Regions from separate parts of the Streptomyces sp. NPDC030296 genome, predicted to be linked through region 1. Evidence: riboswitches for the same ligand, from Rfam matches in the RefSeq annotation. Region 1 holds a riboswitch; the other holds the start of a gene.
The links. A riboswitch is a leader RNA that binds a small molecule or an ion and turns the genes downstream of it on or off. The one in region 1 is predicted to bind glycine.
Positions count from the first base shown of each region.

Region 1 (14,817 bases):
CCAGCGCGCCGTCGAGCTGATCGCCCGTCATGTGGACGCGTACCCCGCTCACGTCCGCTTTATCGCGCGCGAGCGGCACGGAGGTGTCCAGCCGGTGCGGGAGGCGATCCAGGACCAACTGACCCGGTTCGCCGCGGAGGTGTGCGACGACCTGGCCAAGCGGCCCGAGACCGCAGGCTGGAGCGACGACGACCGGTTGATGCTCGCCGGTCTGTACGTCGATCAGATGCTGGCGACGGCCTCCCTGTTCCTGGAGGCCCACGACGACCCCGAGGCGGAACGCGCACGCGTGACCCGCCTCGCGGGCCGCCGGATGCGGCTGATCACCATCGGCTGCCGCCACTGGCTCGACTGAGGAGCGGACGAGGCGCCGCCGGGGGTCCGCCACAGCCGCCAGGCCCGCCACAGCCGCCGGGCGCGCCCTTGGGTGCGCCGGAGGGGGCTCCCGACGGGGCTCCGGCCCTTCGCGCGCGGCCGGCCCCCCGACCGGCCGCGCGCTCAGCCCGTGAGCCGCGCTCAGCCCGTGAGCCGCGCGCGGGCCAGTTGCCGGGACTGCGCGACCAGGCGGTCGGCGCTGTCCCAGACCTCGGCGTCCTCCTCCAGGAAGCCGCCGGCGAGGTTGCGGGTGGTGATGGAGACCCGCAGCGGTCCGGGCGCCGGACGGCACCGCACATGCACGGTCAGTTCGACCGTCGGGACCCAGCCGGAGATGCCCAGCTCGAAGGCGGTCGGCGGCAGCGCGTCCACCGCGAGGAGCAGCGACAGGGGGTCCGGGTCACGGCCGTCGGCGAGTCCGAACCAGGCGCGCATCTCGCCGTTCCCCGACGGCGCGCCGAGGGCCCAGCCGAGGGTCGACGGGTCCAGCTTGAGGAACAGCCGGTCGGTGATGGCGGAGCTGCCGGGGACCGGGGCGGGCGCGTCGTCCGGGCCGAAGCACTGCTCGATCGGCGGGATCGCGGGCGGCTTCGCCGTCGTACGGACGTCGTCCGGGAGGGAGCCGAGGTCGCCGTAGGAGGCGAGGACGCGGATCCGCTCGATCTCGCGGCCCTCGTCGTCGTACTGGAGGAGGGACGCCTGGCCGGTCGACAGGGTCCGGCCGGTGCGGACGACGTCCGTGCGGATGACGGCGGGGCCGGGCTGGGAGGCGGTCAGGTAGTGCGCGGAGACCGTGAACGGGTCGGCGTGCGGGAGCGTGTCCGCGAGGGCGCGGCCCAGCATCGCGAGCAGGTAGCCGCCGTTGACGGCGCTGATGATCGTCCAGCCGGCGGAGAGGTCCGCGTCGTAGACGCCGGGTTCCCGTCGGCGGACCGCGGTGTCGCGGTCGAACTCGCTGTCGCCGACGGTGGCCTGTACGGAAGCTGCTTCGGGCATGGGTGAACCGTACAACAGCTCATTACTAAGCGGTAGCTTTTCTTGTTGCGGCGACGTTTCCACTCACCCTTCCTCGACCGCCGCCGAGCGCCGGTTCCACGCGCGCGGCGCCCGCCAGTGGTACCGCATCGCCAGCAGCCTGAGCGCGAAGGCGGCGGCCGCCGCGAAGGCCGAGGTGAAGGGGTTGAGCGCGTCGTAGCGGATGCAGAGGACGACCAGGCAGGCGCCGACCATCGCGGGCACCGCGTACAGATCGCGGTCCCAGCGCAGCAGCGAGGGCACCTCGTTGGCGAGCACGTCCCGCAGCACACCGCCGCCGACCGCCGTGGCGAGACCGAGGGCCGCCGAGGCGGTGAGGCCCAGCCCGTACTCGTACGCCTTCGTCGTGCCGGTGACACAGAACAGGCCGAGACCGGCCGCGTCGAAGACGTTCACGCCGTTCTGGATGCGCTCGACCTCCGGATGGAGGAAGAACACCAGCAGGGCGGCGAACAGCGGGGTGATGAAGTAGCCGAGGTCGGTGAAGGCGGCCGGCGGCACGGCTCCGATGACCAGGTCCCGGAAGAGACCACCGCCGAGCGCGGTGACCTCGGCGAGGACGGCGATGCCGAAGACGTCGAAGTTCTTGCGCACGGCCAGCAGCGCGCCGGAGATCGCGAAGACGAAGATGCCGATCAGATCGAGCGCGTGCTGGACGGACGGGGTGAACAGTTGCTGGAGCACCCACACATTGTGACGCAACAACGAGCCCCCGCCTTATATTGCAAGGCAGGGGCTCGATCTGGTCTTACTTGTTACTTGTCGCCGGTCTCCTTGGCGACCTCGGTCTGGGCGGGCCCCTCAGCCGGAGCCTCGACCTTCTCCGTGGCCTCGGCGGCATCCGTGTCAGCCGCGGTCTCCACGCCGGCCGCGGCCTCCACCTCCGCCGCGACCGCCGCGGACGTCTCCGCCGACTGGGCCAGTACCTCGTCGGGCACCAGCTCGCCCGCCTCCTTGGCGGCGGCCAGCAGGACGACGTCCTGGGGCTGCTGGTCGTCGAAGTTCTCCGGGTGGTGGCAGGCGACCCGCTGGCCCGGCTTCAGCTCGGCGAGCGGCGGCTCGGTGGTCCGGCAGACCTCCGTGGCCTTCCAGCACCGGGTGTGGAAGCGGCAGCCGCTCGGCGGCGAGATCGGCGAGGGCACATCGCCCTTGAGCAGGATGCGCTCGCTCTTGGCGCCACGCCGCCTGGGGTCCGGGATCGGCACCGCCGACAGCAGGGCCTTGGTGTAGGGGTGCATCGGCGACTGGTACAGCGCGTCCCGGTCGGCGAGCTCGACGATCTTGCCGAGGTACATCACCGCGATGCGGTCCGAGACATGGCGGACGACGGAGAGGTCGTGCGCGATGATCACGTACGTGAGGCCCAGCTCGTCCTGGAGGTCGTCCATGAGGTTGACGACCTGCGCCTGGATGGACACGTCGAGCGCGGAGACCGGCTCGTCGGCCACGACCATACGGGGCTTGAGGGCGAGGGCGCGGGCGATGCCGATGCGCTGGCGCTGACCGCCGGAGAACTCGTGCGGGTAGCGGTTGTAGTGCTCGGGGCTGAGGCCCACCAGCTCCAGGAGGCGCTGGACCTCCTTCTTCACACCGCCCTCGGGCTCGACGCCCTGGAGCTTGAACGGCGCCGAGACGATCGTGCCGATGGTGTGCCGGGGGTTCAGCGAGCCGTACGGGTCCTGGAAGATCATCTGCACGTCGCGGCGCAGCGGGCGCATGCCCGACGTGTTGAGGTGCGTGATGTCCTGGCCGTCGAACTCGATGCGCCCGCCGGAGGGCTCCAGGAGCCGGGTGATGAGCCGGCCCATGGTCGACTTGCCGCAGCCGGACTCGCCGACGACACCGAGGGTCTCGCCCCGGCGCACCTCGAAGTCGATGCCGTCGACGGCCTTGACCGCCCCGACCTGCCGCTGGAGCAGGCCCTTCTTCAGGGGGAAGTGCTTGACCAGGCCCTCGACCTTGAGCAGCGGCTTCTCTTCGGCGCGCGGGGCCGGCACGGCGGCCCGGGTCTCAGTCTCGCTCACAGCTTCGGCGCAATCTCTTCGTTCCAGATCCGCGTGCGGTCCTCCTGCGACAGGTGGCAGGCGGTGAAGTGCCTGCCGCCGACCTCACGCAGTTCGGGGCGCTCGGTGCGGGTGACGTTGTCCTTGGGGACGTCCGCGTAGGGGCAGCGCGGGTTGAAGGCGCAGCCCGAGGGGACATTGATGAGGCTGGGCGGCTGGCCCTTGACCGGGATGAGCCGGTCGGTCTGCTCGCGGTCGATGCGCGGCATCGAGCCGAGCAGGCCCCAGGTGTAGGGGTGCTGCGGCTGGTAGAAGATGTCGTCGACCGGTCCGCGCTCCACGCAGCGGCCGCCGTACATCACGAGGATGTCGTCGGCGATCTCGGCGACCACGCCGAGGTCGTGCGTGATGATGATGACCGCGGAGCCGAACTCCTTCTGCAGGTCGCGGATGAGGTCCAGGATCTGCGCCTGGACGGTCACGTCCAGGGCGGTGGTGGGCTCGTCGGCGATCAGCAGTTCGGGGTTGTTGACCAGGGCCATGGCGATCATGGCGCGCTGGCGCATACCGCCGGAGAACTCGTGCGGGTAGTTGTTGACCCGCTTGTTCGGCTCCGGGATGCCGACGCGGTCGAGGAGTTCGACGGCGCGCCTGCGGGCGGTCTTCTTGTCGACGTCGTGGTGGACGCGGTACGCCTCCACGATCTGGTTGCCGACCGTGTAGTACGGGTGCATCGCGGACAGCGGGTCCTGGAAGATCATCGCCATCTCGCGGCCACGCAGCCGGCGGACCTCGTCGGGCGAGGCGGAGACCAGTTCCTTGCCGTCGAGCCAGATCTCGCCGGACATCCGCACGTTCTTGCCGCGCGCGCCGAGCCGGTGCAGACCCATGATGGCCAGCGAGGTCACCGACTTGCCGGAGCCGGACTCGCCCACGATGCCGAGGGTCTTGCCCTTCTCCAGTTGGAAGGAGAGGCCGTCGACGGACTTGACCAGGCCGTCGTCGGTCGGGAAGTGCACCTTGAGGTCGCGCACCTCGAGGAAGGCGTCGGGGGCGTCCCCGCTGCGTACGGGCTCGCCGACGGCGGCCCCGGTCTTGGACAGTTCGGTCACGAGAGCCTCACCCGCGGGTCGATCGTGGCGTACAGCAGGTCCACCACAAGGTTCATGAAGACGACGAAGAACGCCGCGAGCAGGGTCACCCCGAGGATCGGGGGCAGGTCGTTGGCGGTGATCGACTGGACCGCGTACTCGCCGATGCCGTGCAGGGAGAACACGGTCTCGGTGATGACGGCACCGCCGAGCAGCAGGCCGATGTCCATGCCGAAGACCGTCACCAGCGGGGTCAGCGCGGCCCGCAGACCGTGCCGGACGACCACCTTGCGCTCCCGCAGGCCCTTGGCCCGCGCGGTACGGATGAAGTCCTCGTTCATCGTCTCCAGCATGCCCGAGCGGGTGAGCCGGGCGTAGATGGCGGAGTAGAGGAGGGCCAGCGAACACCAGGGGAGGAACAGGGTGTTGGCCCACTGCGAGGGGTTCTCCGTGAAGGGGACGTACGTCCTGCCGAAGATCTCCAGCTTGTAGCTGAACAGCAGCAGCGCCAGCTGACCGGTGAAGAACATGGGCAGGGACACGCCCGCGAGCGCCACGCCCATGGCGGAGCGGTCGAAGAACGAGCCCGGTTTGAGCGCGGAGACCACACCGGCGGCGATACCGCCCACCAGCCACAGCACGGCGGCGCCGACGGCCAGCGACAGGGTGACCGGAAGCCGCTCGGTCAGCTGCGGCCAGACCTCCAGGTGGTCCTTGAAGGAGTAGCCGAAGCAGGGGGCGTTGCACTGGACCGTGGTGGGACCGAGGTCATAGGTGGCGCCGGAGACGATCCCCTTGATGAACTCCCAGTACTGGACGTACACCGGCTCGTCCAGGCCGAGGTTCGCCTTGACGGCGGCGATGTCCGCGGGCGTGGGGTTCTTGCCGATGTACTGCTGCGCCAGCTGGTCGGCGGTCTGCCCTGCGAGCTTCGGCAGGATGAAGAAGATGCCGAAGGTGACCGCGGTGACGACCAGCAGCAGGATCACCGCTGCGATCGTCCGGCGGATGATGTACGAGATCACGAGGACCGGCGCCGGCGCCCGCGGGTGACGAACCCGCGGGCGCCAATGCCTTCACCTGCCTTCCGGGGCTACTGCTTGGTGGTACCGATGTTGAGGTAGTCGTACTGACCGCTGAAGGCGGACGACGACACCACGTTGGTGGCGTACGGCGAGCGGTACAGCAGGACCTTGAAGTAGGTCAGCGGCACGATGGCGGCCTGCTCCATGACCTTCTTGTCGACCTGGGTGTACGCGGCGGTGCGGGCGGCCTCGTCGGTGTTGCCGATCGCGTCGTCGAGCAGCTTGTTGATCTCCGGGTCGTTCAGCTCCGACAGGTTGGTGTTGCCGGACTGGCCGATGGCCTTGCCGTGGACGATCTGCTGCAGGAAGCCGTAACCGGTCGGCCAGTCGGAGCCCCACTGCATCATGATCAGGCCGATGTTCTGCTTCTTGTTGAACTTCGGCACGCCCGCGTAGTCGGAGAAGTACTTGCCCGACGGGAACTGCTTGATCTCGGCGTCGATGCCGACCTTCTTCAGCGCGCCGACGATCGCGGTGGCGGCGTCGACCTCACCCTGGCGGTCGGTACGGGCGGAGATGGCGGTCTTGAAGCCCTTCTCCTGCCCGCAGGCCTTCAGGTGCTCCTTGGCCTTGGCCTCGTCGCCCTTGTTGCCCTTGGTGGCGTAGAGGTCGTACTTCTCGTAGCCCGGGATGTCGGTCGGCAGGACCGTGGAGGCGATGTCACCGCGGATCGGGCCGCCCATGGCGGTCTGCACGGCGACCTTGTTGATCGCGTACTGCACGGCCTTGCGGCACTCGACGTTGTCGAACGGCTTCTGCTGCGTGTTGATCGCCGTGTAGATGAGGCGGCCACCGAGCGCGTTGTCCGTGTTGGCGAGCTTGTCCTTGTCGTTGACGAGCTGCGCCTGGGTCTGGGTGTCGACACCCGTGCCCTGGATGTCGATCATCGTGTCGCCGGCCATCACATCCTTGTCGATGGTGGCCTTGTTGACCTTCAGGTTCACGACGATCTTGTCCGGGTACTGCTTGCGCAGCGGGTCCGTCTTCGCGTCCCACTCGGGGTTGCGGGTCAGGACGATCTGCTTGCCCTCGTCGTACTTCTCGAACTTGTACGAGCCGGTCGACACGACCTTCTTGGTGTAGTCGACGCCGGTGTCCTTGGCGCGGGGCACCGGGGCGGTCTGGGGCTGGCTCGCCAGGAAGTCGAAGTCGGCGAAGGGCTTGTTGAGCTTGAAGACGATGGTGTTGTCGTCCGGCGTCTCGATGGACGCTATGCCCTTCTCGCTCTTGTCCTTGTACGGGCCTTTGTACTTGTCCCCGCCGTCCAGCAGCTGCTGGAAGTAGTTGGGGCCGGAGGAGAGCACGTCACGCGCGAAGTTGGAGCGCTCGACCGCGTACTTGACGTCCTTCGAGGTGACGACCGTGCCGTCCTCGAACTTCACGCCTTGGCGGATCTTGTACGTCCAGGTCTTGCCGCCGTCGCTGGGCACGCCCGCGGCCTCGGCGAGGTCCGGGACGAGCTCGTTGCCCTTCTCGCCGGGGCCGGGCTTGAAGGTCATCAGCGGACGCGCGTAGAGACGGCTGAAGTTGAACCCGTACGCGTAGTACATGTTGCCCGGGTCGAGGGACTCGGGAGCGTCGGAGCTCGCGTAGGTGACCGTGCCGCCCTTCTTGGTGGACGCGTTCACGACCTCCTTGGTCGCGGCGTTGGCGCCCGCGCCCTTGGCGGGGTCGTCCGGGCTGTCGTCGGCCTTGCTGCAGGCCGACAGGAGCAAGCCGGCACTGCTGACGGCCGCGATCGCGGCCATTGCTGACCTTCGCATGATGGTCTGTTTCCCCTTCGTAGTTGGACAGTTGAGCAGGACGCGACGGGTGCCCGCGACCGCGGACGTCAGCGGCTGCGGGGGTCGAGGGCGTCCCTGAGGCCGTCACCGAGGAGGTTGAAGGCCAGCACCGTGATGAAGATCGCGAGGCCGGGAACGATCATGTACTGCGGGTCGACCTGGAAGAAGTCGACCGCGTCGTTGAGCATTCCGCCCCAGGAGGCCTGCGGCGGGCGGATACCGACACCGAGGAAGCTCAGGGAGGCCTCGAAGATGATGTTGGTCGGGATCAGCAGCGTCGAGTAGACGATGATCGGCGCGACGAGGTTCGGCAGCAGTTCCCTGAAGAGGATGTACGGCCCGGCGGCCCCCATCCCGCGGGAGGCGTCGATGAACTCCCGTTCCCTCAGCGCCATGGTCTGGGCGCGCACGATGCGCCCCATGTACGGCCAGTTGAAGAAGCCGATGACGAAGATGAGCACCGAGATGTGCAGGGGAAGTCCTTCGAGGCCGAAGGCGCCGCCCTGCAGCGTGGCGGAGATGGCGATGGCGAACAGCAGCAGCGGGAACGCCAGGAAGGTGTCCATCAGCCGGCTGATGATCGAGTCGACCCGGCCGCCGTAGTAGCCGGCGAGGAGGCCGAGCACGGTGCCGATGGCGTTGGACAGGACAGTCGCGCCGAAGGCGACGACCAGGGAGACCCAGGAGCCCTCCAGGATGCGGGCGAGGATGTCGCGGCCGAACTTCGGCTCGACACCGAGCGGGTGGTCCCAGCTCATCCCGCCGAAGTCACCCTTCGGCAGGGAGGTGTTGGGGTCGATCAGGTCCTGGTTGAAGGCGTTGGGGTCGAGTCCGAGCAGCGACTGCAGCGGCCGGGAGAGGGCCGCGATCAGGATCAGCAGGACGACCACGACTCCGCCGGCCACCGCCACCTTGTCGCGCTTGAAGCGGGTCCAGGCGATCTGGCCGAGCGAACGGCCCTCGATCCTCTTGGCCTCGACACCTTCCAGCACGGCCTCGGGCTGTGCCTCGGCCTGCGATCCGGTCGTCTCAATGGGTGCGGTCATCGTCCCTCGTGCTTGCCCGTGCCGGTGGTTGCCGACTGTGCTTGGCGGCCGCCCGGGTCTGCGGTGCGGTCCGTTGCCACTACTGCCGTCGTTCTCTCGCGTACTTCTTGCTTGTGACCCGGTGTCAACGTCGCTGTCTCGCCGTGCCGTTCGGAGGGAGAGGCGCATACGGCACTGAACACCACCGTATGAACAGCACGTTCGGCCGACCCCCCACCGCTCTGGGGGAGTCTTCAACGGTGGCGCGATCAGGCACCAGACCCGACGGCGAATGTATGCGTAACCGTGATGTGGCCAGCAGGGTTCCGGAATCCGAACATCGCATGCGGGTGAGCGGCACCGAACGGACTGTTACAAGTGACCCAGGTCACAGAACGAGTTCGCCATGTCCAGATCACCCGCAATCACCCCCTTCGGGTGCGTGGCAATTCGGGCGAAGAACACATGCCACCAGGCGCTCGACCAAGTATTCCCCGGGTATTTGAGGTTCGTCTGAGCGTTGCTTCGTAACAGAATCCCCGGCCCATTGCGAGCCGTCTCGACAGCCCACTAACTTCTTCTCCGCCGGGGTGGACCGACCCACTCCCCCGGACAGCGAAATGAATTGACCGGGTCGACGGGGAAAACGGGGATACAAATGAATCTGCGCAACAAGCGTGCTCTTTCCGCGACGTTCGCGACGACCGCGCTCGTCACCGGTGCGTTCACGGCCGTGCCGGCCACGGCGAGCGCCGCCGACCAGGCCCCCATGCGCTGCGAGGGCTACACCTACTCCAAGGTGATCAAGCTCGGCACGCCGTGGTACGCCTCCCGCGGCCCGGTGGTCAGCAAGCGCAACAGCAGCTCCAGCAAGTCGACCCTGGTCTACTCGATCAAGACCACCAAGACCCGTACGACGACCTGGGGCGGCGAGGCCAGCGCCAGCGTGGGCTGGGGCATCGCCCAGGTCGAGGCGAAGACCAAGTACGAGGTGGCCAAGTCCGTCGCCAAGGGCCGCACCGTCACCAACCGTATGACGGTCGACCCGGGCAAGCGGGGCTACACCCAGCCGATGGTCGAGTACCAGAAGTTCCAGGTCGAGCGCTGGCGCGAGCTCGGCAACTGCAAGCACGACCGTATCGAGATCGTCGGCATTCTGAAGGGAATCACTTCTTCCCTGCACTTCGCGGAATGCCAGACGCGGCAGGCGTCCTGCACGCCGAAGCCGTAATTCCGGCGGCTTTCCGGAAGAGTGCATATTCGTTCGGGCCCGTGAACGAAAGTGCGCCACCACGGAAACACGCAAAAGGAAAAATGAGCGGCGTTCACCGGCACGGGGGCAGGTGAACGCATGACGGAGCCCCCGGTTCCGGGCAGGTTCGTCATCGAACCGGACCGGGGCCGGGGACTCCCGCCGTACCGGGTCAGTAGCCGCCCGGGTAGCCGTAGCCGCCGGCGGCCGGGGCCTGGGCCGGGGCACCGTGGGCCTCACGGTCGTAGAAGGGGCGGGCGGCGGCCCGCAGCCACATCGCGACCGGGTCGTACTCGTCGGACATGGCGACCGTGGAGACGGGCAGCCCGTCCGGGACGGCGCCGATCGACTGCTGCATCATCGCGCGCACCGAGTCGACGGCGGACGGCGAGGTGTCGTACACGTCGAGGCCGATCGCCAGGTAGGGGGCGCCGAGCGAGGGCTGCACCCAGGCGCGGCGCAGCGAGCGCACGGCCGGGGTGCGGTGGGCGTTCTGCGTGAGCAGGGCGTAGAACTGCGGGATCTCGATGCCTGGCTCGGACAGCCGCAGCGGGCCCGCGGGCTGCCGCTCCAGACCCGTGGCGATCCGGCGCAGATCCAGCCAGGGAATGCCGACGCCGCCGCCCGGGGCGTGCGGGTTGAGCCAGAGTCCGTAGTGGTCGGGGTAGAGCGTGCGGGCCACGTCGAGGCCGTCGACGACCTCGTAACTGCGGTTCCAGCCGCTGGCGGAGAGCTCCTGGGCGGAGGTGACGCAGGGCGCGTAGTTGAACCCGTCCACCTCCATGTTCCCGTACTGGGCGTCGGGGGAGCCTGCCTGGCCGTGCCACAGGAGCATCCAGACCTGGCCGGTGGCGGGGGTCGCGAGGGCACGCAGCAACGCCTCGTAGGCGTCGTAACGCCCCGGCGTCACCTGGCGCAGCATGTGCTCGACCTGCCCGGTCGCCGTGCCGCTCGCGCTCACGTCAGCCGCCCTTCGGTTTGGAGCTGGTGGTGTCGGACCCTGGTTGTGGAAAACCAGCTTAGGTGGTGTGCGGGTCGAGCCGGTCAGGGCTCGGGGCTTGCTGTGCGTCGCGGGCCCCGGTGTCGTCGTGGCTGGTCGCGCCCCGCGGCGCAGCCGCCGACGCCGCCGCCCCGCGCCCTGTCGGGGGCCGGTGTCAGTAGCCCTGTTGGTAGAAGGGGCGGACCTTCTCGCGGAGCCAGTCGCCCACCGGGTCCTGGGCCACGTCCAGGAAGACCATGTTGACCGGCCAGACCACCGGTTGTGTGCCGAGGGCGCGGCCGAGGGCGTCCAGGGGGAGGGTGCGGTCCGCCTCCCAGGAGACCAGGTCGACACCGATGAACATGACGGGGTCGGCCGTCTCGATGGCGGCGAGGCAGCGGCGGGCGCTGAGGACGACGCCGGTCGCGGCGAACTCGGCGGAGGCCGCGGCGAGGAAGTCCACCGGGTCGTCCTGCCAGTCCGGTTCGAACAGGCGGACCCGGGCGCCGCTCGCCGACCCGTCCAGCGGGGTCCGGGCGGCCCGGCACAGCTCGGCCACGGCGGGCGGCGGCAGCGGGATGCCCACGACACCGTCCGGGTTCAGGGCGAGGCCGACCTGCGGGGGCAGCCCGCGGGCGAACTCGACGGCCGGGGCGATCGTGAACGACATGTGGCTGCCGACGACCTGGCGGAACTGCTCCTCGGAGCTGAACACCGGCACGTACACCTGGCCGTCCAGCTGCATCGTCGGCAGATCCAGCTCGCGGCTGTGCCGTCCCCCGCCCTCGGGCAGCGGCACCCACACGAAGCTGCGGGCCAGCACCTCGACGATGCGCGGGCCGGCCCCCGGCACCCCGAGGGAGGCGGACAGCACCTCCTCCAGCTCATTGCCGGGCCACCCGCCGTGTCCATGAGGGTGTGCCTGTGCCGGGAAGTCCGCCGGGAAGTCCATCTGCCGCCTACCGCTTTACTCCGTGATGCTGTTGTCCCTGCACCTTAATGCCCCCCGCCGACAAAGGGGACGGCCCGGCGGCCGCCCTCGACGACGGCCCGGCCCCGCCCCCTGCGGGCGGGCCCGCTCTCAGCCGTCGAAGCCGATCCGGTTCAGCGCGTCCGCCGCGGCCCGGTCGATCAGCACCGCCGATCCGCAGCCCTCCGGCAGGCGCCCCTCCTCCACGGACCGCAGCAGCCGGGTCATCGCCCCCCGGTGCCGGGCGAAGGCGTACCGGGACACCCCGCGTCCCCGCTCCCGCTGTCCGTCGCGCGCCTCACCGGGGGTGACGTCGAGCAGCAGCAGATGGAGGGTGCCGCCCCTGCGGACGGCCTCGCGGGCGAGCCAGCGCCGCACCCATGCCTGGGTTCCGCAGTCGTGCACGACGACGCCCTCACCGGAGCGCAGCGCACGCCGGAGCCCGGCGTAGTGCGCGAGGCGGACGAACGGCCGGTACACGGCGTACGGCAGGACGCGCGCCAGGCGCGCGTCGAAGCGGTCACGCGTGTCCTGGGAGTCGATCCGCGGTCCCGGCACCGTGCGCCGCATCAGGGTCGACTTGCCGCTGCCGGGGAGCCCGGTGACGACCACGAGGTCGACCGGCGCGAACGACAGCACGCGCGGGCTGCGTCCGGAGCGCTCCCTGAGGTCTCGGACGACCGCCCTCGGGAAGGGGCCGCAGGCCGCGGCGGCCGGGCCGACGGGCTGCTCGGGCAGGGCGAGGCCCGAGGTCGTCGCGTACGCCGTGGTCCTGTCCACCGTGATCGTCCTCCCCAGGGGTCGGGAGACCCATCCCCACAGACTGTAAAGAGAAGGTAATGCCCGATCGCTCCTGATTCAGTCCTCGTACTGCCACAAGAGTGCAACGGACCGCTCTGTCTGTCCCCCGAATTCGTGCACCGCCCGGGACCGGGGCGCCCGGCCCGACACCTCCCCGCCCCGGAACCTCCCCCTGCCGTGCCGCGCCGATGCGTGCAATGATGTGCGCGCCAACTGCATACCGGCCGCTTGAATCCGCGCGGGAGAGCTCCCAGCAGTCTTCGCTGGGGCGCCGAAGGAGCAAGTCCCTCCCTTGAATCTCTCAGGCCCAGATACCGCGCGGGCGAGGCACATCTGAAAAGCGAGCCGCTGCGCCAGTGGCTCCACCCAAGGTGCAAACCGCGACCACCGCCGCGTCATCAGGACGTACGGTCGTGGTGAACCTCTCAGGTTCCGATGACAGATGGGGAGGAACGTCCTCGCCTTCCCCCACGCTCGGCTTCGCTCGCGCGTGAGGGACCCCCATCGCCTTGGGAGCAGAACCGATGAGCAGTAGCCCCACCGCCGGACCGCGCCGTACCGCGCTCGATGCGCTGCATCGCTCGCTCGGCGCGACGATGACCGATTTCGCGGGCTGGGACATGCCCCTGCGCTACGGCTCCGAACGCGACGAGCACAACGCCGTACGGACCCGGGCCGGGCTGTTCGACCTCTCCCACATGGGCGAGATCACCGTCACCGGCCCCCAGGCGGCCGCGCTCCTCGACTACGCCCTCGTCGGGAACATCGGCGGCGTGAAGACGGGCCGCGCCCGCTACACCATGATCTGCCGCGAGGACGGCGGCATCCTCGACGACCTGATCGTCTACCGCCTGGCCGACACCGAGTACATGGTCGTCGCGAACGCCTCCAACGCCCAGGTGGTGCTGGACGCGCTGGTGGAGCGCGCGGCCGGGTTCGACGCCGAGGTCCGCGACGACCGCGACGCGTACGCACTGCTCGCGGTCCAGGGCCCCGAGTCCCCCGGCATCGTGAAGGCGCTCACCGACGCCGACCTCGACGGCCTGAAGTACTACGCGGGCCTGCCCGGCACGGTCGCTGGCGTCCCGGCGCTGATCGCGCGCACCGGGTACACCGGCGAGGACGGCTTCGAGCTGTTCGTGAAGCCGGAGCACGCCGTGGAGCTGTGGCAGGCGCTGACCGAGGCGGGCGAGGGCGTCGGCCTGGTGCCGTGCGGCCTGTCCTGCCGGGACACGCTGCGCCTGGAGGCGGGCATGCCGCTGTACGGGCACGAGCTGACCACCGAACTGACGCCCTTCGACGCCGGGCTCGGCCGGGTGGTGAAGTTCGAGAAGGAGGGCGACTTCGTGGGCCGCGCGGCCCTGCGCGAGGCCGCCGAGAACGCCAACCACGAGCCGCAGGTCCTCGTCGGCCTGATCGCCGAGGGCCGTCGGGTCCCCCGCGCCGGGTACCCCGTCGTCGCCGAGGGCAAGGTGATCGGCGAGGTCACCTCCGGCGCCCCCTCCCCCACACTGGGCAAGCCGATCGCGATGGCGTACGTCGACGCCATGTACGCCGCCCCGGGCACCACCGGGGTCGCTGTGGACATCCGCGGCAGCCACGAGCCGTTCGAGGTCGTGGCGCTGCCGTTCTACAAGCGGTCCAGGTGACACCGTCGTAGTCGGCTCACCGTCGTTCAGAAGCGGCATGGCGTGGTCGTGCGGAACGGCACGGCAGCGCACCCGAGCGTGACAAAGGGCACATCCGCCCTGTTCAACAGCGGTTCCAGCAGTCCCTCATTCATCACCACTCCCCCGCGTACAGGAGAATTCAGGCCATGAGCAACCCCCAGCAGCTGCGCTACAGCAAGGAGCACGAGTGGCTGTCGGCCGCCGAGGACGGCGTCTCGACGGTGGGCATCACGGAGCACGCGGCCAACGCGCTCGGCGATGTCGTCTACACCCAGCTCCCCGAGGTGGGCTCCACGGTGACCGCGGGCGAGTCCTGCGGCGAGCTGGAGTCGACGAAGTCCGTCAGCGACCTGTACTCCCCGGTGAGCGGTGAGGTCACCGAGGTCAACGAGGACGTGGTGAACGATCCGTCGCTGGTGAACACGGCCCCCTTCGAGGGCGGCTGGCTGTTCAAGGTGCGGATCACGGACGAGCCGGGCGACCTGCTCTCCGCCGACGAGTACACCGCCTTCATCGCCGGCTGAGAGGTCGTAGCACCATGTCGCTTCTGAACACGCCCCTGCACGAGCTGGACCCGGAGGTGGCGGCCGCGGTCGACGCCGAGCTGCACCGCCAGCAGTCCACCCTGGAGATGATCGCGTCGGAGAACTTCGCTCCGCTCGCCGTCATCGAGGCCCAGGGATCCGTCCTCACCAACAAGTACGCCGAGGGCTACCCCGGCCGCCGCTACTACGGCGGCTGCGAACA
Region 1 covers NZ_JBVICQ010000012.1:287,110-301,926, forward strand. Annotated here, with positions in the region: gene ACZ4Z3_RS31680 (TetR family transcriptional regulator) at 1-355, shown strand, start outside; gene ACZ4Z3_RS31685 (thioesterase family protein) at 517-1,371, opposite strand; gene ACZ4Z3_RS31690 (trimeric intracellular cation channel family protein) at 1,435-2,094, opposite strand; gene ACZ4Z3_RS31695 (ABC transporter ATP-binding protein) at 2,166-3,434, opposite strand; gene ACZ4Z3_RS31700 (ABC transporter ATP-binding protein) at 3,431-4,525, opposite strand; gene ACZ4Z3_RS31705 (ABC transporter permease) at 4,522-5,529, opposite strand; gene ACZ4Z3_RS31710 (ABC transporter substrate-binding protein) at 5,598-7,352, opposite strand; gene ACZ4Z3_RS31715 (ABC transporter permease) at 7,421-8,419, opposite strand; gene ACZ4Z3_RS31720 (hypothetical protein) at 9,057-9,629, shown strand; gene ACZ4Z3_RS31725 (enhanced serine sensitivity protein SseB C-terminal domain-containing protein) at 9,823-10,611, opposite strand; gene ACZ4Z3_RS31730 (enhanced serine sensitivity protein SseB) at 10,805-11,581, opposite strand; gene ACZ4Z3_RS31735 (AAA family ATPase) at 11,711-12,385, opposite strand; glycine riboswitch at 12,630-12,727, shown strand; glycine riboswitch at 12,728-12,852, shown strand; gene gcvT (glycine cleavage system aminomethyltransferase GcvT) at 12,925-14,049, shown strand; gene gcvH (glycine cleavage system protein GcvH) at 14,217-14,594, shown strand; partial or broken gene ACZ4Z3_RS31750 (serine hydroxymethyltransferase) at 14,609-14,817, shown strand, end outside.

Region 2 (14,817 bases), on a different contig from region 1:
CGACCCCGCACTCGATCTGGTGAGTGCCTGGCACCTGTTGCGGCCGGGCCCGCGGGACGTACTCCGGCGGACCCTGGGCTGCGACGATCTGGAGTGGGAGCGCGGCAAGGCGTGGGCGTTCCAACAGGCGATGGGCCTGGTCTGGTACTACGTCGAGAGCAACCCGGCGATGAGCGGACTGGGGCGCCGGACCCTGGACCGCATCGTCAAGCCGCTGGAGTGACCGCGGGGTCGCCGGAGTGAGGGCGCCCCGCTCGTCGGATCCAGTGATCGTCGGTCCAGTGCCCGTAAATTGGCCTTGGCCCGCGCCTCCTCCGGACCTCTAGCGTCGTCCCATGCGTATTCGTATCGTCGACGCCTTCACCGACCGCCCCTTCCACGGCAACCCGGCCGGTGTCCTCCTCCTCGACTCCTTCCCCGACGACGCCTGGCTCCAGAACGTGGCCCTGGAGGTCAACCACGCCGAGACCGCGTTCGCGCACCCGCTCACCGAGGGCGGCGAGGCGGACTGGGCGCTGCGCTGGTTCACACCCGTCGCGGAGGTGGACATGTGCGGCCACGCCACGCTGGCCACCGCGCACGTGCTGACCTCCACGGGCTCGCACGAGGGCCCGGTACGCTTCGCCACCCGCAGCGGCGTCCTCACCGCGACCCCCCGGTCGGACGGCTCCCTCACGCTCGACTTCCCGACCGCGCCCCTCACCCCGGTCACCGCCCCGGACGGCCTCGCCGAGGCGCTGGGCGCCGAACCGCTCACCGTGCTCGACACCGGCCCCCAGGTCGGAGACCTGCTGGTGGAGCTGGCCGACGAGAAGACGGTCCGCGGCCTCACCCCCGACCTCCGGGCCCTCGGCCGCCACTCCCGGCGCGGCGTCATCGCCACCGCCCGCGCCGAGGACCCCTCCGCCGGCCACGACTACGTCTCGCGCTGCTTCTTCCCCAACGTCGGCATCGACGAGGACCCGGTCACCGGCAGCGCCCACACCGCCCTCGCCCCGTTCTGGTCCGAGCGCCTCGGCAGCCCCGCCCTCACCGGCCTCCAGGCCTCCGCCCGCTCGGGCCACGTCCGCACGGAGCTCCGCGGCGACCGCACCCTCCTGAGCGGCCGGGCGATCACAGTGATCGACGGCGAACTGCTGGCCTGACGACACACCACGGGGCGCACCAACACCACAGGGGCGTACGCATTCCGCCGTACGCCCCTGCCCGCGCCCTGGTCGTGGCACCCTCACCCCGTCAAGGCGTCGGCAGCCACCCCACCTTGCCGGCGAGCAGCCCGTATCCGACGAACGCCCCGATGTCGAGCAGCGAGTGCGCCACGACCAGCGGGCCGACACGGCCCCACCGCCGGTACAGGTAGACGAACACCACGCCCATCACCATGTTGCCGACGAACCCGCCGATGCCCTGGTAGAGGTGGTACGAGCCGCGCAGCACCGAGCTGGCGGCCAGTGCGCCTGCCGGGGACCAGCCCAGTTGCTGGAGCCGGCGCAGCAGATACCCGACCACGATCACCTCTTCGAGGACCGCGTTCTGGATCGCGGAGAGGATCAGCACCGGGTACTTCCACCACACCTCGGGCAGCGCCTCCGGCACCACCGTGAGATTGAAGCCGAGCCCACGGGCCGCCAGATAGAAGGCGATGCCCGTGCTGCCGATCACGGCGGCGATCGCCGCACCCCGGGCGAGGTCGAACCACGGCTTCGTACGGTCGAACCCGAGCGTCCGCAGGCCCGCGCCTTCCCTCATCAGCAGGTGGGCGACCAACGCCACCGGAACCAGGGCGGTCGTGATCCCGAACAGCTGCCACGCGAGGTCGAGCCATGGGCGGCCGGGCGCCGCCGACGCGTTCATGGTGGCCGCCTGGTCCTTCAGCCCGCCCGGCTTGGTGACCGAACCGATGAAGCTGATCAGCGCGGACACGCCGCTCGCGCCGAGCGACAGGCCCAGCACGAGCAGGGTCTCGTCCCTGAGTATCCGCCGGGTCGGCCGCTCCCCCGGCAACGCACCGTCCACCGACTCCGCCTGCCCCTGCACCCACGCCTCCACTGGTCCGTTCCCACCGAAGGACCATCATCGCCTGCGGCGCCGCGGATCTTTCCAGGGGCGTACGTTCAGGGCTCGACCCACGGCGGAGCAGGTGGCGGGGCCCGGCTCCTCAGCCCATCGGCACCGGCTCCGGCAACCCCACCGGCCATGTGTGGACCGGCTCCCCGGCGTGCATCAGCTCGCAGTACCTCCGTGTGGTGGCGGCCAGCGCCGCGTCCCGTCCGAGGCCCTTCTCCAGCGCCTGATGGAACGTTTCGACCTGCCAGGACGCCCCGTTGACCCGCCGTCGGCAGCGCTCCTCGATCACCCCGAGGTAGAAGTCCCGGTCCACCGGCTCGACGCCCCACGCGTCCAGCCCCGCCTCGGCGAGCGGCAGCAGTTCCTCCCGTACGAGGTTGACGGCGTCCACCGGCCCCACCCCGCCGTACCGGCCCCGGCGCGGCCACTGCAACCGCGCGTCGATGCCGTGCCGGCACGCCTCGTCGAAGTTGGCGGCAGCGGTCTCGAACGGCATCCGCGTCCACACGGGCCGCGACTCCTCGGCGAGGGCGCGCACGACCCCGTAGTAGAACGCCGCGTTGGCGATCACGTCGGTGATGGTGGGGCCGGCGGGCAGCACCCGGTTCTCGACCCGCAGGTGCGGGACCCCGTCGGCGATGCCGTACACCGGCCGGTTCCAGCGGTAGACCGTGCCGTTGTGCAGGGTCAGCTCCGCGAGTTTCGGCACGCCGCCCGCGTCGAGGACGCCGAGCGGATCCTCGTCGTCGCAGATGGGCAGCAGCGCCGGGAAGAAGCGCAGGTTCTCCTCGAAGAGGTCGTACGCCGAGGAGATCCACCGCTCCCCGAACCAGGTGCGCGGCCGGACCCCCTGGGCCTGGAGCTCCGGCGGCCTGGTGTCCGTGGACTGCTGGAACAGCGGCGGCCGCGACTCACGCCACAGCTCGCGCCCGAACAGGAACGGCGCGTTGGCGCCGATGGCGACCTGCGCCGCCGTGACCGCCTGGGCCGCGTTCCACACGTCCGCGAAGCGCTCGGGGGTGACCTGGAGGTGCAACTGCACGGAGGTGCAGGCGGCCTCGGGCGCGATGGACTTCGACGTGCACACGAGCCGCTCCACACCATCGATGTCGAGCGTGAAGTCCTCGCCCCGCGCGGCGACGATCTGATCGTTGAGCAAGGTGTAGCGGTCGCCCGCGGAGAGATTGGACGAGACCAGATCGTCCCGGTCGAGTGTCGGCAGAATGCCGATCATCACGATGCCGGCATCCACCTCACCGGCCTTCCGGTCGGCGTACGCCAGGGACGTACGCAGCTCCTCGGAAAGCTGGTCGAATACCCTGCCGCCCAGGCGGTGTGGAGCGATGTTGACTTCCAGATTGAACATGGCGAGTTCTGTTTGGAAATCTCGGCTCGCAATCCGTTCGAGTACTTGCGCATTCATCATTCTCGGCAGACCGTCCGCCCCGACGAGGTTGAGCTCGATCTCCACACCCATCAGGTTCTTGGGGCGATCGAACCGCTTCTCCTCCAGCAGGCGCTCCAGTCCCGCCAGGCACTGCCGCAGTTTGTCACGGTAGAGCTGACGGTCGGACAGGCCGAACGACCCCGCCACGACCTTCTCCCCCATCGAAGTGTCCCTCCTCGGATGGGCAGGCCGATGAGCCGGCCACGACTGCGGTTCACGGATGATGATGCCCAGGCAGAGCCGCCGATAACGTCCCGCGGGAGACCTGCGCCCGCTAGGCTGAGCGCGTTCACCCTCCATGGAATGCACGCGGCGTGCTTCTGGCACATTCACGCGGCAAGAAAGAGCACGCGCTTTCCATGCCTCGAGATTCGTGAAAAGCACCGATGGGAACCGGCCTACCGCTACGCGACGGTAATCCGAGGTCATCCTCTCACTCCCCAGAGAATATCGGGATGATTCCCGCGATTCAGCGACCGGATACCGCCTTGCTCTTCATATCGAAGACAGCTAGACGAAACACTGTTTGAACAAGCGTCGTATAAACTCCGCAAACGAGGCTGAGAGTCGGCTCTCGCGGTCCTCGGTCCTGTCGTCGGAGCTCGCACGGCGGACCCTCAACCCACGCACCGGACCCCGGGCACCCGTCTCTCCGATCCCCGAGAGCTGACAGCGCCGTCCGCCCCCGCCCTCGCGCCACCGTGCCTGTCGAATGAGAGGCGACCCACCATGCCGCTGCTTGTCCCCCCGGCTCCCGCGCCCGCCCTGCGCACCGTCCTCACGGCACTCGGATCACCCACCGCCGTCAGCGAGGCCCGAACTCCCTCCCTGCGAAGCGCCCAAGGTCCCGCCACCCCCGAGCTCCCGCTGCCCGTCCACGTGCTCGACCGGATCACCCCCGAGGGCGCCGGCAGCACACGGCTCGCGGGCTGGCGCTTCCTGATCCGCTCCGGCGACCGCGCCCTGGCCGCCGCCGAGACCCGCCTCACCCCGGACGGCTGGGCCTTCTCGCACTTCTTCGAGGGCCCGTACCTCGCGTCCACCGAACTCGCCCTGCGCCAGGCCGACCTCATGCAACAGCCCTACCAGCCCCGCCTGCTGTCCGTGCCCGAGCTGTACATGCTCACCCTCTGGCTGCACGCGGACACCACGGCCGACGGCGCGACCGGCGTCCCGGCACCGACCGACCTCCTCGTGCCGCTGGCGCCCGCCCCACCCGGGATCGCGGCCCACCGGCCGCACCGGGTCGCCGACCTCCTCCCGGTCCTGACCACCCGCCTGACCCCCGCACCCCTCATGGGATCGCCCGCCTGAACCGAGGGCCGCCACCTCATTCGCACCGTCGCGTACCCCGCCGCCGATATCCGGGCGGCGGGGTACGCCATTGTCATCGGCACGGCATTCCGCTCTTACGCGCGGCAATACGCTCGTACGAGCCATTCATAGTCCGCGCCCCACGACGGACTAGCCCCATCCGACCATGGCGAACCACCCGAACGGGCAGGGGCGTTGCGATGAACCGTGCGCATGGAGGATGCGTCATCAACCTGTGAGAAAGCCGTGCTGCGAAATGCCTGCGGATTCACGCCCGTGGGGCAACACTGGGACCGGACCGAATAATCACAACGGGGGGCGGCCATGAGCGAGGCTTCACGCCGCGATACAGACACGACAGCCATCTCACCACTGACGACAGAGCGAAAGATCCCCACAACCATGTGCCAGCACCAGCCACCGTGCCCGACCGCCGAATCCGCCGACCGGGAAGGCGCCCGTCTCGTGGCGCACCACCCGGAGCAGGGATGGAGCCTGCTCTGCAACGGCGTTCTGCTCTTCGAGGACACCGGTGAGCTCCTTCCCGACGGCCAGATCATCGCCCCGCACCGCCCGCTCGACAGCGGCACGGTGATGACGGCGGCCTGAGCCGCGAGAGGTGCGCACAGGGCGAGCGTCCCCGCAGGCGGACGCCCGCCCGGACACAAAGAGGGGCCGGCCGGAGAAGCACTCTCCGCACCGGCCCCGACGCGTATCCGCGGGCGACTACTCCTCGTAGGCGTCCAGCGGCGGGCAGGAGCAGACCAGGTTCCGGTCACCGAAGGCCTGGTCGATCCGGCGAACCGGCGGCCAGTACTTGTCGGCGGGCTTCACCCCGGCCGGGAACACGGCCTCCTCACGGGTGTACGCGTGGTTCCACTCGTCGCCCAGCGCGGCCGCGGTGTGCGGGGCGTTCCGCAGCGGGTTGTCCTCTGCGGGCCACTCGCCCGAACCGACCTTCTCGATCTCCGCGCGGATCGCGATCATCGCGTCGCAGAACCGGTCCAGTTCGGCGAGGTCCTCCGACTCGGTCGGCTCGATCATCAGCGTCCCCGCCACCGGGAACGACATCGTCGGCGCGTGGAAGCCGTAGTCGATCAGCCGCTTGGCGATGTCGTCGACGCTGACCCCGGTCGTCTTCGCGAGCGGCCGCAGGTCGACGATGCACTCGTGCGCGACGAGCCCGCCCGGACCGGTGTACAGCACGGGGTAGTGCGGCTCCAGCCGCTTGGCGATGTAGTTGGCGCTGAGCACGGCGACCTGCGTCGCCCTCTTGAGGCCCTCGCCTCCCATCAGCCGGACGTACGACCACGAGATCGGCAGGATGCCCGCCGAGCCCCACGGGGCGGCCGAGATCGGGCCCACACCGGTCTCCGGGCCGGCCGCGGGCTGCATCGGGTGGTTCGGCAGATACGGCGCCAGGTGCTCCCTGACCGCCACGGGCCCGACACCGGGACCGCCGCCGCCGTGCGGGATGCAGAACGTCTTGTGCAGGTTCAGGTGCGAGACGTCACCGCCGAAGTGGCCCGGCTTGGCGAGGCCAACCAGCGCGTTGAGGTTGGCGCCGTCGACGTACACCTGGCCGCCGGCGTCGTGCACCTGGGCGCAGATGTCGGCGACGTGCTCCTCGAACACACCGTGCGTCGACGGGTAGGTGATCATCAGCACGGCCAGCTCGTCGCGGTACTGCTCGATCTTGGCCCGCAGGTCCTCGACGTCGATCTCGCCGTCCTCGGCGGTCTTCACGACGACGACCTTCATGCCCGCCATCACGGCGCTCGCGGCGTTGGTGCCGTGCGCCGAGGACGGGATCAGGCAGACGGTGCGCTGGTCGTCGCCGTTGGCCCGGTGGTAGCCGCGCACGGCGAGCAGGCCCGCCAGCTCACCCTGCGAGCCGGCGTTCGGCTGGAGCGACACCTTGTCGTATCCGGTGACCTCGGCGAGCCGCTCCTCCAGCTCACGGATCAGCGTCAGATAGCCCTGCGCCTGCGCCGCGGGCGCGAAGGGGTGCAGCTGCCCGAACTCGGGCCAGGTCACCGGCTCCATCTCGGTGGTCGCGTTGAGCTTCATCGTGCAGGAGCCCAGCGGGATCATGCCCCGGTCGAGCGCGTAGTCCCGGTCGGCGAGACGGCGCAGGTAGCGCAGCATCGCGGTCTCGGACCGGTGCTCGTGGAACACGGGATGCGTGAGGTACTCGTCGGAGCGCAGCAGCGCCTCGGGCAGCGTGTCCTCGGCGACGGCGTCGAGGTCCTCGACGTTGCCCTCCACCCCGAACGCCGTCCACACGGCACCCAGCTGCGCCCGCGTGGTGGTCTCGTCGCAGGAGACGGACACCTGGTCGGCGTCCACGAGGTGCAGGTTCACGCCGTGCTGCCGCGCGGCAGCGACGACCTCGGCGGCCCGTCCCGGCACCCGGGCGGTGAGCGTGTCGAAGTACGCGCCGTGCACGACCTCGACGCCGCCCGCGGCGAGCCCGGCGGCGAGGACGGTGGCGTACCGGTGGGTGCGCCGGGCGATGGTCCGCAGCCCCTCGGGGCCGTGGTAGACGGCGTACATGCCGGCCATCACGGCGAGCAGCACCTGGGCGGTGCAGATGTTGCTGGTCGCCTTCTCCCGGCGGATGTGCTGCTCACGGGTCTGGAGGGCGAGCCGGTACGCCTTGTGCCCGTCCGCGTCCACGGAGACGCCCACGAGCCGTCCAGGCAGGCTGCGCGCGAACTTCTCGTGCACGGCCATGTAGCCCGCGTGCGGCCCGCCGAAGCCCATCGGCACACCGAAGCGCTGCGTCGTGCCGACCGCGATGTCGGCGCCCAGCTCACCGGGCGGGGTCAGCAGGGTGAGGGCGAGCAGGTCGGCGGCGACGGTGACGAGCGCCCCGAGGCCGTGGGCCTGCTCGATGACCGGCTTGAGGTCGCGTACGGCACCGGAGGCACCCGGGTACTGCAGGAGTACGCCGTTGATCTCGCGGGAGGCGATGTCGGCGGGGATGCCGTCGCTGAGGTCGGCGACGACGACCTCGACCCCGGTCGGCTCGGCGCGGGTCTCGATCACGGCGATGGTCTGCGGCAGCGTGTCCGCGTCGACCAGGAAGAGGCCCTTCTTGTTCCGGCCCATGCGCCGGGACAGGGACATGGCCTCGGCGGCGGCCGTGCCCTCGTCGAGCAGGGAGGCTCCGGAGGTGGGCAGCCCGGTGAGCTCGGCGACCATGGTCTGGAAGTTGAGCAGCGCTTCGAGCCGCCCCTGGGAGATCTCGGGCTGGTAAGGCGTGTAGGCCGTGTACCAGGCGGGGTTCTCCATGACGTTCCGCAGGATGACCGGCGGGGTGAACGTCCCGTAGTAGCCGAGCCCGATCATGGAGCCCAGCACCTGGTTGCGGTCGGCGAGCGAGCGCAGCTCGGCGAGCACCTCGGCCTCGGTGCGGGCGCCCGGCAGCTTCAGCGCCTCAGCGTTCTTGATCACATCGGGGACCGCGGCGGCCGTCAGCTCGTCGAGCGAGCCGTATCCGACGTGGGCGAGCATCTTGGCCCGGGCCTCGGCGTCGGGTCCGATGTGACGCCGCTCGAACGGGATGCCCTGTTCGAGCTCTGTGAGCGGAATGCGGTGGGCGGTCATTGCGGAGGCCTCCTGGTCTGACACGACCTTCGAGGGCACCACGGCATGGGTGCCCGACGGCCTCCCCCTCTGTCATCTCGACCTGAGAGCTTCACCGGCCCGGGTAGGGGCCGGCTTTCACCGTCGGTGAGAGCGGAAACCGTCGACACCCGCTCTGCTTTCCAGAGTGACCTCGTCCGTGCGGTACGTGAGCCTGAGAGATTCCGGGGAGGATTTGCTCCTTCGGCGCCTCCGGATGGTGTCCGGAGGACTCTCCCGCACGGGTTCAACAGCCGCTGCCAGCGTATCAGCGCGGTCAACGCACGCGCCTTCGAGTGGCCGCCGTCCCGGTTGTGCCTTTTCGTAGTGGTGAGGAAGGATTTGCAAACCCCCATGGCGACCACTTGGAGGGCCCGTGCAGACCGACATCGATCCGCGCAATCTGATCGGCCGCAAGGCGTTCGACCGCAAGGGCACCAAGATCGGCACCGTGGACGAGGTCTACCTCGACGACGCGACCGGCGTCCCCGAGTGGGCCGCGATACGCATGGGCCTCTTCGGCCGCGACGCCTTCATCCCCCTCGAGCCCAGCGAACTCGTCGAGGGCTCCCTCCGCGTCCCTTTCGACCGCGCGCTCATCAAGGACGCCCCCGACTTCGGTGTCGGCCGCCACCTCTCCCCCGAACAGGAACTCCAGCTCTACCACCACTACGGCCTGGACATAGCCCCGCCGCCCCCGCTGGACCACGACTTCGGCAACGTCGCGAGCCAGGAAGACCCCTGAACCCACCCCGTCCCCACTCCGCGCCGCCTCGACACGGCCTCTCAGCCCCACAGTGGCCCCTTCATCCCGACGCCCTCCCCGCCCCTCCCTCGTGCTCCGTTCCCGGCCCCGGCACGGGCACCGCCTCCGAAGGTCGCACCGGCCCGCCCGGCACCAGCGGCAGCGGGTCCACCGCCTCGAGATCCGGGTCGTCCGTCCGGAACGTCCGCACCCGCCCCGGCTCCTTGTCCTCGGGCGTCTCGAACCGCACGGTGACCCGCCCGAGCCCGCTTCCCTGCACCCAGCCGTGCCCGTACTCGGAGTGCCATACGTCGTGCCCGGCCGACCACCGACGCTCGACGACATGCCCCGCGCTCCTCTCGTCAGCAACGGCCTCCTCCACCGTCTCCTCCTCAGGAAGCTCCGGCTCCCCCGCGGCCTGGGCGAACAGGTCCTCCTGCGTGTAGTCGGCGAGCCCGCTGACCCCGACCCCCAGCAGCCGTACCCCACCGGTGGTGTCGACGGCCTCCAGCAGCCGCCCCGCTGCCTCCCGCACCACGGCCGGATCGTCCGTCGGCCCTCGCAGCGTCTCGGACCGGGTCAGCGTCGAGAAGTCGTACCGCCGTACCTTCAGCACGATCGTCCGCCCCGACAGACCGGCCCCCCTGAGCCGCCGCACACACCGGTCGGCGAGCCGCTGCACCTCCAGCCGGACCCGCACCCGGTCATGGATGTCCACGTCGTAGGTGTCCTCCACGGACACGGACTTGGCGTCCCGCTCGGCGACCACGGCCCGGTCGTCGCGCGCCAGCGCCATGGCGTACAGGCCGTGCCCGTGGGCCTTCCCCAGCAGCCGTACGACCTCGTCCTCGCCGGCCTCCACGATCTCCTCGACGGTGGTGATCCCCGCGCGCCGCAGATGGTCCCCGGTGGCCGGCCCGACGCCGGGGAGGATCCGCACGGACATCGGCCCGAGGAGTGCCCGCTCGGTGCCGGGCTCGATGAGCACCAGCCCGTCCGGCTTGGCCTGCTCGGAGGCGATCTTCGCGAGCATCTTGGACGCGGCGAGCCCCACCGACCCGGTCAGCCCGGTCACTTCCCGTATCTCCTGACGCAGTCGCACGCCCGTCGCACGCGCCGAGGCCTCGTCCCAGGCCACTCCCCCGGCCTCCAGGTCCACGAAGGCCTCATCCAGGCTCAGTGGCTCGACCAGGGGCGACAGGCCGTGCAGCAGCCCCATGACCTGCTGGCTGATCGCCCGGTAGAACGTGAAGCGGGGCGTGAGGTAGGCGGCGTTCGGCGCGAGCCGACGGGCCTGCGCCGTCGGCATGGCCGAGTGCACCCCGAAGACCCTCGCCTCGTAGGAGGCGGTGGCGACCACGCCGCGGGGGCCGATCCCGCCCACGATGACGGCCCTCCCGCGCAGACTCGGCTTGGACGCCTGCTCCACCGAGGCGTAGAAGGCATCCATGTCGAGATGCAGGATCGTGGGCGCGGTTCTCACATCTCCGATGCTGCCCTACACCACTGACAATGCCCTGCCACGGCCCGACGGCGGCCCTGTCGCCGCAGACGACCCGGCCCGGTCATGGGCCGGCCACGCTCCTGACGCCGAGGGCCGGCACCCGCCGCTCGGGCCCGCCGCCACCCGCCGCTCTCGGCCGCGGCGCCCCGATCAGACCGCGCGGTTGCGCCTGCGCGCCAGTTCGTCCGTGGGATTGGGGCGGACCAGGGTCTCGCCCGTGTCGATCCGCTCGCCGTGCAACTGGGAGAGAGCACTTTCCACATCGCGCCAGACGACCCCGACGGCGATTCCGAAGATCCCCTGGCCGCCTTGGAGAAGGGCGTGGACCTCGTCCGGCGAGCTGCATTCGTAGACCGTGGCCCCGTCGCTCATCAGCGTCATCCGCTCCAGATCGCTGAAGCCCCGCTCCCGCAGGTGCTGGACGGCTGTGCGGATGTTCTGCAGGGAGACGCCGGTGTCGAGGAACCGTTTCACGATCTTGAGGACGACGACGTCCCGGAAGCTGTAGAGCCGCTGCGTCCCGGACCCGTGGGCGGACCGCACACTGGGCTCCACCAAGCCGGTGCGGGCCCAGTAGTCGAGCTGGCGATAGGTGATGCCGGCGGCGGCACACGCGGTGGGGCCGCGGTATCCGACGTTCTCGTGCGGCTCGGGCTCTGCCTCCGTGCTGTCATGGACAGCCGTCGGCAACTGTGGAACGGGACCGGCCGCGCCGCCGGAATGGGGATAGCCCCTGCTCGAGCGGAGCCGAGCGCTCGGGGGAGGGTACGAGCCGCTCTCCCCCAGACTGCGTCCGGGGGCACCCCCAGCCGTACCGTCGCCGCTGTTCCTCACGCCGACCTCCGTCCTTGACCTGCCTTATCGACGGTAGGCAGCCACCAGGGGTGCGTCAACGACCGCCACACTCGGCACGCCGAGTGATAATCACCCTGAGAGTGGTTTCCCGTGCCCTTCCGCGGGGAAAGGCTAGCCGAATGTGCTAAGCGGAACCCCAGGACACCGCATCGGCACGTGTCAGGTGCCGGACTCTCGTGACGCCGCCCCCTTGATCGACACGCCCGGGCCCCGACCCGCTCGGTCGGCGCTCCGCTAGGCCGTGGACGGCACGCGGTGCTGCTCCCGCCGGTCACCACTGCGCGGCCCGGTGACGGCGCGGCGGCCCGGCGGTCCACCAGCCGCCCTTGGCGGCGCGTCGGCGACTCGGCCCCGCGCCACGGGCCGACGGCCCGGCGGCCGCGGGGACAGACACCACCGCGGCCCTGCCTCACTGGCTGCTGGTACCGAAGTCCTCCGGCGAGATCTGGTCGAGGAACTCGCGGAACTTCTCCACCTCGTCCTCCTGCTCGTCCGGGATCGCGATGCCCGCGTCGTCGAGCACCCCGTCACTGCCGAAGATCGGCGTCCCGGTGCGCAGCGCCAGCGCTATGGCGTCGGAGGGCCTGGCGCTCACCTCGACACCGCTGGCGAAGACCAGCTCCGCGTAGAAGACGCCTTCACGCAGATCCGTGATGCGCACTTCCGTGAGCTCCTGGCCGACGGCCTCCAGCACGTCCTTGAACAGGTCGTGGGTCAGCGGCCGCGCGGGGGCCATGCCCTGCTGGGCGAAGGCGATCGCGGTGGCCTCCCCGGGCCCGATCCAGATGGGGAGGTAACGGTCGCCTCCCACTTCACGCAGGAGCACGATCGGTTGGTTGGAGGGCATTTCGACCCGGACACCTACGACATCGAGCTCGTTCACACAGCAACCCTAGGCCGTGCTCGGGATGTTTGGGTAGTCGAGCACGGATAGGCCGGACGATCCGCCACAGGCGAACACCCCTCTTCAGCGGAGCCGGACACCCAGCGCGCTCCGCACCAGCGCGGCGTGCAGCTTCACCGTGAGCCCCGCCAGCTCCCGCGTGCGGTCCTCCGCGTGCGCTCTGGTCTGGGGATTGCGGTGGCGGCGCAGCGGCGCGACGACCTGCTCCACGAGGCCCGCCTCACGGTCGGCGGCGGCCCGCATCACCCGCAGATGCCTCGGCTCGATACCGAATCGCCCCAGTTCCACCACAAGCGTGGCGACCGTGAGGGCCTCGGCGTCGTACGTGCCGTCCGGCAGCGGCGCCACGAGCCCGTACGACTCCCACTCGGCCAGCTGCTCCTCGCCGATCCCGGCGCCGGCCAGCAGCTCGGCCCGCCCGATCCGGGCGGCGGTGGGCTCCTCGGGCTCCCCCAAGAGCTCGCTCAGCCGCTCTCCGTCGCCGATGTCCCGCTGGCGGCCAACCGGCGGCAGCCGGACGTCCTCGCCCCGTTCCAGGGCCGCCAGGTGCTCACGGATCACCTTGAGCGGCAGATAGTGGTCCCGCTGCATCCTCAGGACGTGTCCGAGACGCTCGACGTCCCCGGCGCTGAACTTGCGATACCCCGAGGGGGTCCGCTGCGGCTCGATGAGCCCCTCCGACTCCAGGAAACGGATCTTGGAGATCGTGACCTCGGGGAACTCCTCGCGCAGCAGGTTCAGCACCGAGCCGATGCTCATCAGGCCACTGTTCGCGGCGGCGGTGCCGTGATCGGCACCACCGCTCGTTGTTCGAAGCATGGACCTTCCCTGGGGATTCCCCCCGGATCGAGTCCGGGGGCGGGTCAGTAACCCCGCTGGCTCGCGTAGAAGACCAGCCGGTACTTGCCGATCTGCACCTCGTCACCGTTGTGCAGGGCGACCTGGTCGATGCGCTCGCGGTTGACGTAGGTGCCGTTCAGGCTGCCGACGTCGGCGACCGTGAACGAGCCGTCCTGGGCCCGACGGAACTCCACATGGCGACGGGAGACAGTGACGTCGTCCAGGAAGATGTCGCTCTGCGGGTGACGGCCCGCCGTCGTCAGGTCGCTGTCGAGCAGGAAGCGGCTGCCCGCGTTCGGCCCGCGGCGTACGACGAGGAGTGCCGATCCGAGCGGCAGCGCGTCGACGGCGGCCTGGGCCTCCGGCGAGAGCGCCGGCAGCTGCGTCTGGCCCGTCGTCTCGGAGTCGTAGGCCTCGAGGCCGGAGATCGAGATCGTGGAGGTCGTCTCGGACGGACGCTCCGGGACGGCGCCGGGACGCAGCGGCGCACCGCAGTTCGAGCAGAAGCGGCTGTTCTCCGCGTTGCGGTTACCGCACCGCGTACACACCAGGGCCGACATCGACGGATCCTCCTGCCGCGGCTGCCCCGCCGGGGCATTGGACGCATACGGGTCGGTGGCAAACCCTCCACCCGTACCTGAGGCTGACGGGTCCCCGAAACCTATGCGGCCCGACTGGGCAGGGTCAACAGACGGCGCGCCCTGACCTCCGGAAATGTCACCGCCCGGACCAGCGACCTGGTCCCGGAAGAGGGGGCGCTCGCCGCCCTGGCCCTCCGCCTCCGAAGGCTGCGCGCGATGGCGGGAGGTCGCGTTGCCGCTGTCCTCTCGCGCGCTCTTGCCGAACAACTTCGCAAACAACTTCACGGGCGATTCCCCTTGACCGAAACAGACCCGCCCGTGGGGCAGGACGAACCCTGACTGAACACACCGGCCGACCCGGACATCCTCACAACGTCCGTTTCCACCAGACAGTTTCCACCACGCACCACCCATTCGGTGCGCCGACCCCCCGCAACCTCTTGCCCTCGCCGGACGACCCCTATGCACCTGCGGTTCACTGGGAGGACGACCGAGCGTAGTCAGGCCGCTTCGCCGCTCGCAAGGCGTCCACGACGATCTTGTCAGCCCGCTCCACGGTCACGGTGGCCTGCTCCTTCTCCAGTGTCTGCACCACGCCTCCGGGGATGTTCAACGCGGGCTCGAGGTCCTGCGGGTTGCCGATGACCTTGAAACGAAAGGGCTGGGTGATCTTGTTCCCGTCGACACTGATTCCCTTGCCGGAATCGGTGAGATAGGTGCTGGCGACCACGCGTACGCCGTTCACCTGGATCGCCTCCGCGCCGGCGGCGCGCAGCTCCTGGATCGCGTCGAGCAACATGTCCGCCTCGACCGTCCCCTTCGTGTCGTTGATCGTCAGCGTGATGCCGGGTCCCTGCGCGGCCACGGTGCCCGCCAGTACGCCGAGTTGTCTCTCCTTCTCGACGGTCTGCTTGCGTGCCTCCTCGGCCT
Region 2 covers NZ_JBVICQ010000005.1:599,605-614,421, forward strand. Annotated here, with positions in the region: gene ACZ4Z3_RS18165 (aminoglycoside phosphotransferase family protein) at 1-223, shown strand, start outside; gene ACZ4Z3_RS18170 (PhzF family phenazine biosynthesis protein) at 336-1,145, shown strand; gene ACZ4Z3_RS18175 (CPBP family intramembrane glutamic endopeptidase) at 1,237-2,037, opposite strand; gene ACZ4Z3_RS18180 (glutamate-cysteine ligase family protein) at 2,159-3,676, opposite strand; gene ACZ4Z3_RS18185 (hypothetical protein) at 4,244-4,828, shown strand; gene ACZ4Z3_RS18190 (DUF5999 family protein) at 5,231-5,437, shown strand; gene gcvP (aminomethyl-transferring glycine dehydrogenase) at 5,555-8,440, opposite strand; glycine riboswitch at 8,612-8,708, opposite strand; gene ACZ4Z3_RS18200 (PRC-barrel domain-containing protein) at 8,835-9,203, shown strand; gene ACZ4Z3_RS18205 (DNA polymerase IV) at 9,265-10,686, opposite strand; gene ACZ4Z3_RS18210 (MerR family transcriptional regulator) at 10,858-11,541, opposite strand; gene ACZ4Z3_RS18215 (bifunctional nuclease family protein) at 11,972-12,445, opposite strand; gene ftsR (transcriptional regulator FtsR) at 12,530-13,285, opposite strand; gene ACZ4Z3_RS18225 (FHA domain-containing protein) at 13,330-14,301, opposite strand; gene ACZ4Z3_RS18230 (DUF881 domain-containing protein) at 14,363-14,817, opposite strand, start outside.
Region 2: linked by a shared signal. The riboswitch ahead of gcvP (aminomethyl-transferring glycine dehydrogenase) and the one ahead of gcvT (glycine cleavage system aminomethyltransferase GcvT) in region 1 are both predicted to bind glycine.